DNA from 3 places in the Serratia sp. BNK-23 genome. Region 1 is predicted to be linked to each of the others. Evidence: predicted binding sites of a transcription regulator. Region 1 holds the regulator's gene; each other region holds the start of a gene.
What was found. The regulator PurR, encoded in region 1, represses purine synthesis genes. The targets are predictions, from matches to a motif close to CANGCAAACGTTTGCNTG.
Positions count from the first base shown of each region.

Region 2: ACMGF9_RS15080 (amino acid aminotransferase) is a predicted target of PurR. The motif match lies at 1,301-1,318, and genes of this name have one in related genera.
Region 3: tusA (sulfurtransferase TusA) is a predicted target of PurR. The motif match lies at 945-962, and genes of this name have one in related genera.

Region 1 covers NZ_CP179900.1:2,700,796-2,703,062, reverse strand. The annotation lists gene punR (DNA-binding transcriptional activator PunR) at 1-751, shown strand, start outside; gene purR (HTH-type transcriptional repressor PurR) at 748-1,773, opposite strand; gene ACMGF9_RS12745 (YnhF family membrane protein) at 2,098-2,187, shown strand; gene sodB (superoxide dismutase [Fe]) at 2,252-2,267, opposite strand, start outside.
Region 2 covers NZ_CP179900.1:3,155,971-3,158,237, forward strand. The annotation lists gene ompC (porin OmpC) at 11-1,138, shown strand; gene ACMGF9_RS15080 (amino acid aminotransferase) at 1,384-2,267, shown strand, end outside.
Region 3 covers NZ_CP179900.1:4,778,027-4,780,293, reverse strand. The annotation lists gene ACMGF9_RS22745 (GNAT family N-acetyltransferase) at 1-128, opposite strand, end outside; gene ACMGF9_RS22740 (7-cyano-7-deazaguanine/7-aminomethyl-7-deazaguanine transporter) at 170-829, opposite strand; gene tusA (sulfurtransferase TusA) at 1,050-1,295, shown strand; gene ACMGF9_RS22730 (zinc/cadmium/mercury/lead-transporting ATPase) at 1,376-2,267, opposite strand, start outside.

The sequences.
Region 1 (2,267 bases):
TATCAAGGATGCGAGAGTTGTTATCAAAAAAATGCTCGACACCCGTCGCCACTGTCAGCAGGTGGCCAACGGGTGGCGCGGCCAGCTGAATATCGCAGTCGACATCATCGTCAAACCCCAGCGCAGCCGCCAGCTGGTGCTGGATTTCTACCGCCATTTCCCCGATGTTGAACTGATGCTGCAACCCGAAGTGTTCAACGGCGTTTGGGATGCGTTGGTGGACGGCAGGGTGGACATGGCGATCGGCGCCACGCGCGCGGTGCCGGTCGGCGGCGGCTTTGCCTTCCGCGATATGGGCTACATGAACTGGCTGTGCGTAGTCAGCCCACAGCATCCGCTGGCGCAGCTGGCAGGGCCGTTAAATGACGATCGGTTGAGGCCGTACCCTGCGCTTTGTCTGGAAGACACCTCGCGCAATCTGCCCAAGCGCGTCACCTGGACGCTGGATAACCAGCGGCGGCTGGTGGTGCCGGACTGGACATCGGCACTCGACTGTCTGTGCGCCGGGCTGTGCGTCGGCATGATGCCGGCGCATCGGGCGCTGCCGCTGGTGCAGCGCGGTGAGCTGAAGGCGTTGCAGCTGCAGCAGCCGTTTCCCGCCAGCCCTTGCTGCCTGACCTGGCAGCAGGATAAACCGTCGCCGGCGATGAGTTGGCTGCTGGCGTATCTGGGCGATGGCGAGACGCTGAATCAGGAGTGGCTGAGCGAGGCGGCGCCGGAAGCCGTGCAGGCTTCCGGCTCAGGGGATTAGCGGCGGTAGTCGATGAACGGACCGTCGGCGACCGAACGGCGTTCCACCAGCTTCGGATGCACTTCGATCACCTGCGATTCTTCGCGCTTGCTGATGATGCGATCCAGCAGCATGGTGAAGGCCATTTCTCCCAGGCGCTCTTTAGGCTGGTGAATGGTGGTCAGCGCCGGAGTGAAGTAGCGGGCGTTGCGCACGTTGTCATAGCCGATCACGGAAATATCCTGCGGCACTCGCAGCCCCAGCTCATCAGCGGCGCAGATGGCGCCCATCGCCATGATGTCGCCGCCGCAAAATACCGCGGTCGGCCGCTGTTTTTGCGACAGGATTTGGTGCATCGCCTTGTAGCCGGACTCCGGCTCGAAGTCACCCTGGACGATCCACTCTTCGCGAATGTCGATATGCGCTTCCTGCAGCGCCTTCATAAAGCCCTGATGACGGCCGCCGCCGGTGTTGCGCGACAGCTGGCCCGGGATGGCGCCGATATCGCGGTGACCGCGCTCGATCAGGTAACGGCCGGCCAGATAGCCGCCTTCGAACGCGTTATCGATGATGGTGTCGGTGAAGTCGCCGCGCGCAGCGCCCCAGTCCATCACCACCATCGGGATATTACGGTAGTCCTCCAGCATTCCCAGCAGTTGATCCGGGTATTCGGAACACATGACCAGCAGGCCGTCGACGCGCTTTTGCGCCAGCATCGCCAGGTAGGCGCGCTGCTTGTCCAGATTGTTGTGCGAGTTGCACAGGATCAGGGTGTAACCTTTGCTGTAGCAGCTGTTTTCCACCGCCTCGATCACTTCGGCAAAATAGGGCGCTTCGCTCGAGGTGGCCAGCAGACCGATAGACTTGGTGTGATTGACTTTCAGGCTGCGCGCCACGGCGCTCGGCGAGTAGTGCAGCTCTTTGATCGCGGCCCACACGGCCGCTTTGGTCTCTTCGGCGACGAAACGAGTCTTATTGATGACGTGCGAAACGGTGGTGGTGGAAACGCCCGCGCGTTTGGCCACATCTTTAATCGTTGCCATGTAAGGAATGACTCCTGAACTCACATGTTTACAGCATGTAAGTGTGATGTTAATCGTTTGCCTACGTAGATCCTTCTCCAGAGAAGCGAAAACTGAGTTTTTAGTGTGTTGAAGTCTTCAGCGCTTAATCAGGAGGGGCATGGATGCCGGTACGCAGTTGTGAACTGCGAATTTTGTCGCATATTGAACAAAAGTGGAAGAGGTAATCGAGATTATAAACCGGGAAATGATAACAAGATTTTATCGGCGAACTGTGGGAAAATGATTTGACGTACTAATTGTGCGCCTTTTATCCTTAGGAAAGCCCATTTTAAAGGAGTTGTCATGGATACCGATCTGAAGATGTCTCTGTTCACTACCGTCGGCGCGTTGGCGATGATCATCGCTTTCAGCTTTGTCGCCGCGTTGAACTGATCTCCCGCCGGTTTTAAAAAAGGCGCAGCCTGGCTGCGCCTCGTCACTTCGGCAAGGCCTGCGTTTACGCCAGGTTTTCC
Region 2 (2,267 bases), 460 kb from region 1:
GAGGGTAATAATGATGAAGCGCAACATTCTTGCAGTGGTTATCCCGGCTCTGTTGGCTGCTGGTGCAGCAAACGCAGCTGAAATCTACAACAAAGACGGCAACAAGCTGGATCTGTACGGCAAAGTTGACGGTCTGCACTACTTCTCCGACGACAAAGGTAATGACGGCGATCAGACCTATGTTCGTTTCGGCTTCAAAGGTGAAACTCAGATTACTGACCAACTGACCGGTTACGGCCAGTGGGAATACAACGTCCAGGCTAACCACGCCGAATCTCAGGGCACCGAAGGCACCAAAACCCGTCTGGGCTTCGCGGGTCTGAAATTCGCTGACTACGGCTCCTTCGACTACGGCCGTAACTACGGCGTACTGTACGACGTGGAAGGCTGGACCGATATGCTGCCAGAGTTCGGTGGCGATACCTACACCATCACCGACAACTTCATGACCGGCCGTACCAACGGCGTTGCGACCTATCGTAACAACAACTTCTTCGGTCTGGTTGACGGTCTGAACTTCGCTCTGCAATACCAGGGCAAAAACCAGAACGACGGTCGCGACATCAAGAAACAAAACGGCGACGGCTGGGGCATCTCCTCTACTTATGACATCGGCGAAGGCATCAGCGTAGGTGCAGCATACGCATCTTCCAACCGTACCGATAAGCAGAAAGACGAATCCAACGAGAAAGGCAAAAAAGCTGACGCTTGGACCGTGGGCGCGAAATACGACGCCAACAACGTCTACCTGGCCGCGATGTACGCAGAAACCCGTAACATGACCACTTACGGCGGCAAAAACTTCGGTGCTGGCTGTGCAGCTACCGATGACAAGTGCGGCGGCTTCGCGAGCAAAACTCAGAACTTCGAAGTGACCGCTCAGTACCAGTTCGACTTTGGTCTGCGTCCAGAAGTGTCTTACCTGCAGTCTAAAGGTAAAAACCTGAACGTCCCAGGTGTGGGTTCTGATCAGGATCTGGTTAAATATGTTTCTGTTGGTACCACCTATTACTTCAACAAAAACATGTCCACCTACGTTGATTACAAAATCAACCTGCTGGATGACAACGAGTTCACCAAAGCAACCGGCACCCCTACTGACGATATCGTAGCTGTTGGTCTGGTATACCAGTTCTAAGTTGTCTCGCTTAACGGCGGTTCACCGTCGGCTAAGTTAAAAAAACAGGGCTTCGGCCCTGTTTTTATTTGTGTCTGCCGGTAACGTTTTATCCTGCAGATTTCCCCTTATCCCTCATTTTTTCTGTCGAATCCTTCCCGTTCACAAGATCGCGGTGTTTTTATCGCAAACGGTTGGCAAAGCCGATAACTGGCGCTACCCTGATGCTTCTGTCTGCTTAACTCCGAGATTTGGAAGCACCTGACATGTTTGAAAAAATCACCGCCGCACCCGCCGACCCGATCCTGGGCCTGACCGACATTTTCCGCGCCGACGCCCGCCCGAATAAAATCAATTTAGGCATTGGCGTTTATAAAGATGAAACCGGCAAAACCCCGGTGCTGACCAGCGTAAAAAAAGCTGAACAGTATCTGCTGGAAAACGAGACCACCAAAAACTATCTCGGCATTGAAGGCATCCCGGCGTTTGCCAGCTGCACGCAAGAGCTGCTGTTCGGTAAAGAGAGCCCGATCGTCACCGATCGTCGCGCACGCACCGCACAGACGCCAGGCGGCACCGGCGGCTTGCGCGTAGCGGCAGACTTTATCGCCAACCAGACCAGCGCCAAGCGCATCTGGATCAGCAACCCAAGCTGGCCGAACCACAAGAACGTCTTTAGCGCCGTTGGCCTGGAAGTGCTGGAGTACGCCTACTACGACGCAGCCAACCACGCGCTGGATTTTGACGGCCTGCTGAACAGCCTGAAACAGGCTCAGGCCGGTGATGTCGTGCTGTTCCACGGCTGCTGCCATAACCCGACCGGTATCGATCCAACGCCGGAACAGTGGGCGCAGCTGGCTGAACTTTCCGTCGCCAACGGGTGGTTGCCGCTGTTCGACTTCGCTTATCAGGGCTTCGCCAACGGCCTGGAAGAAGATGCGCAAGGCCTGCGTATTTTCGCCGCCAAACATAAAGAACTGATCGTCGCCAGCTCCTACTCGAAAAACTTCGGTCTGTACAATGAGCGCGTCGGCGCTTGCACCCTTGTAGCTGCCGATGCCGAGACTGCCGATCGCGCCTTCAGCCAGGTGAAAGCGGCTATCCGCGCCAACTACTCCAACCCGCCGTCACACGGCGCGGCCGTTGTCGC
Region 3 (2,267 bases), 2.1 Mb from region 1:
AGGCTGGCGGGGGCGGCGCCGATGCGCCGCTGCAGATCGGCCAGGCTATGCAGGCCGCCGAATTCAGGGATGCGTTGGTAAAGGCGGTGGATGTCTTCAAGCGTGGCGGTGCGGACGATTGGGGTCATGAGCGGCCTCCAAAGGATAGGGCCGCCCAGAATAACGCGACTCAGCCCGGCTGCAGGCCGCCGCTGCGCGCCGCGATGCGTTTGAGCAGCATGTTCAGCAACACGCCGTACATCGGCAGGAAGAACAGCAGGCAGATCATCACCTTGAAGCTGTAATCCACCAGCGCGATCTCCACCCAGTTGTTGGCCATGAAGGGATCGCTGCTCTTATAAAAGGCGATGAAGAAGAACGCCAGCGTATCGCTGATGTTGCCGAGGAACATCGCCGCCGCCGGCGCCACCCACCAGGCGCTGCGTTGACGCAGGCGGTTGAAGACGTGTACGTCGAGGATCTGGCCGAGCACATAGGCCATAAAGCTGGCGACGGCGATGCGCGCCACGAACAGGTTAAAACTGTTCAGCGCCGCAAAGCCCTGCCATTCTCCCTGATAGGTGACGGTGGAGATCACATAAGAGATGAACAGCGCCGGCACCATCACCGCCAGGATGATGCGCCGCGCCAGCGGCGCGCCGAAGATGCGCACGGTCAGATCGGTCGCCAGGAAGATAAACGGGAAAGTAAAGGCGCCCCAGGTGGTATGGAAGCCGAAAACGGTGATCGGCAGCTGCACCAGGTAGTTGCTGGAGGTAATGATGGCGATATGAAACAGCGAAAGCCAGACCAACGCGGTAAAGCGCTGCTGTGCGGTAAACGAATACATGTTGTAGCCTTTTTAGCAGTGGGGTGAGGGAACCCAGAGTGTCTTGTCAAAACAGCAAAAAACGCTGCGCGGCGGCATGATACGCGTTTGCGCAACCAATGCAATGGTTAAATTTAACGCAAACGTTAACGCATCTTGCGCAGAAAAACTACCGGCGTAAACTAGGCGCTAATGAGATGCGGCGAGCGTTCGCCGATCGTTTTTGAACGAGAAAAATTGCATGACTGACTTATTTGCCCAGGCAGACCAGACGCTCGACGCGCTGGGGCTGCGCTGTCCGGAACCGGTGATGATGGTGCGCAAAACCGTGCGCCATATGGACAACGGCGAAACGCTGCTGATTATCGCCGACGATCCGGCCACCACCCGCGATATCCCGGGGTTCTGCCGCTTTATGGAGCATACGCTGGTGGCGCAGGAGACCGAACAGGTGCCATACCGTTATCTGTTACGTAAAGGCGTCTAACGGCGGCGCGGCCGAGTTAAAAGTTCCCTCCCCCAAATGACAACGGGCGCGGTATGCCGCGCCCGTGTTTGTTTCAGAGCTTAGCTGCGCTTTCTCAATAGCCGCAGCGCGTTGGCGGTGACCAGCGCGGTGGCGCCGGAGTCAGCCAGCACCGCCAGCCACAAACCGGTCAGCCCCAGCAGGCTGGTGATCAGGAAGACCCCCTTCAACCCCAGCGCGATGGTGATGTTTTGCCGGATATTGGCGTGGGTGGCGCGCGAGATGCGGATCATCTCCGCGACGCCCACCAGCCGATTGTGGGTCAGGGCGGCGTCGGCGGTTTCCAGCGCCACGTCGGTGCCGCTGCCCATGGCGATGCCGATGCTGGAGGCTTTCATCGCCGGGGCGTCGTTGATGCCGTCGCCGATCATCGCCGTCGGGCGCAGTTCGCTCAGCTCGGTGACTGCGCTGACCTTATCTTCCGGCAGCAGACCGGCGCGATAGTCGAGGCCCAGCTCGCCGGCGATCGCGGCGGCGGCGCGCGGGTTGTCGCCGGTCAGCATCACGCCGCGAATGCCCAGCGCGTTCAGTTCGGCTATCGCCTGCTTGGCGTCGCCGCGCAGCGTATCGCGCAGCGCCAGCAAGCCGATGGGCGCGCCGTCTTCCAGCACCACCACCGCCGTTTTGCCGGCGTTTTCCAGCTTGTCTACCTGGCTCTGCCATTGGGCGTCGAGCAGGCCCGGCGCCAGCTTGCCCGGCGCGCTGATCAGCACGGTCTTGCCGTCCACGATCCCTTCCACGCCGACGCCGGCCAGCGCGCGGCGCGCCTGCGCCAGCGGCAACTCAGCCCCGCTTGCGGCGGCGCGGTTGATGATCGCCTGCGCCAGCGGGTGATGTGAACCGGCTTCCACCGCGGCGGCAAGCTGCAGCAGCCGCTGTTCGGTGAGCGCGCCGATCGGCAGCACGTCGGTCACCGTCGGCTTGCCTTCGGTC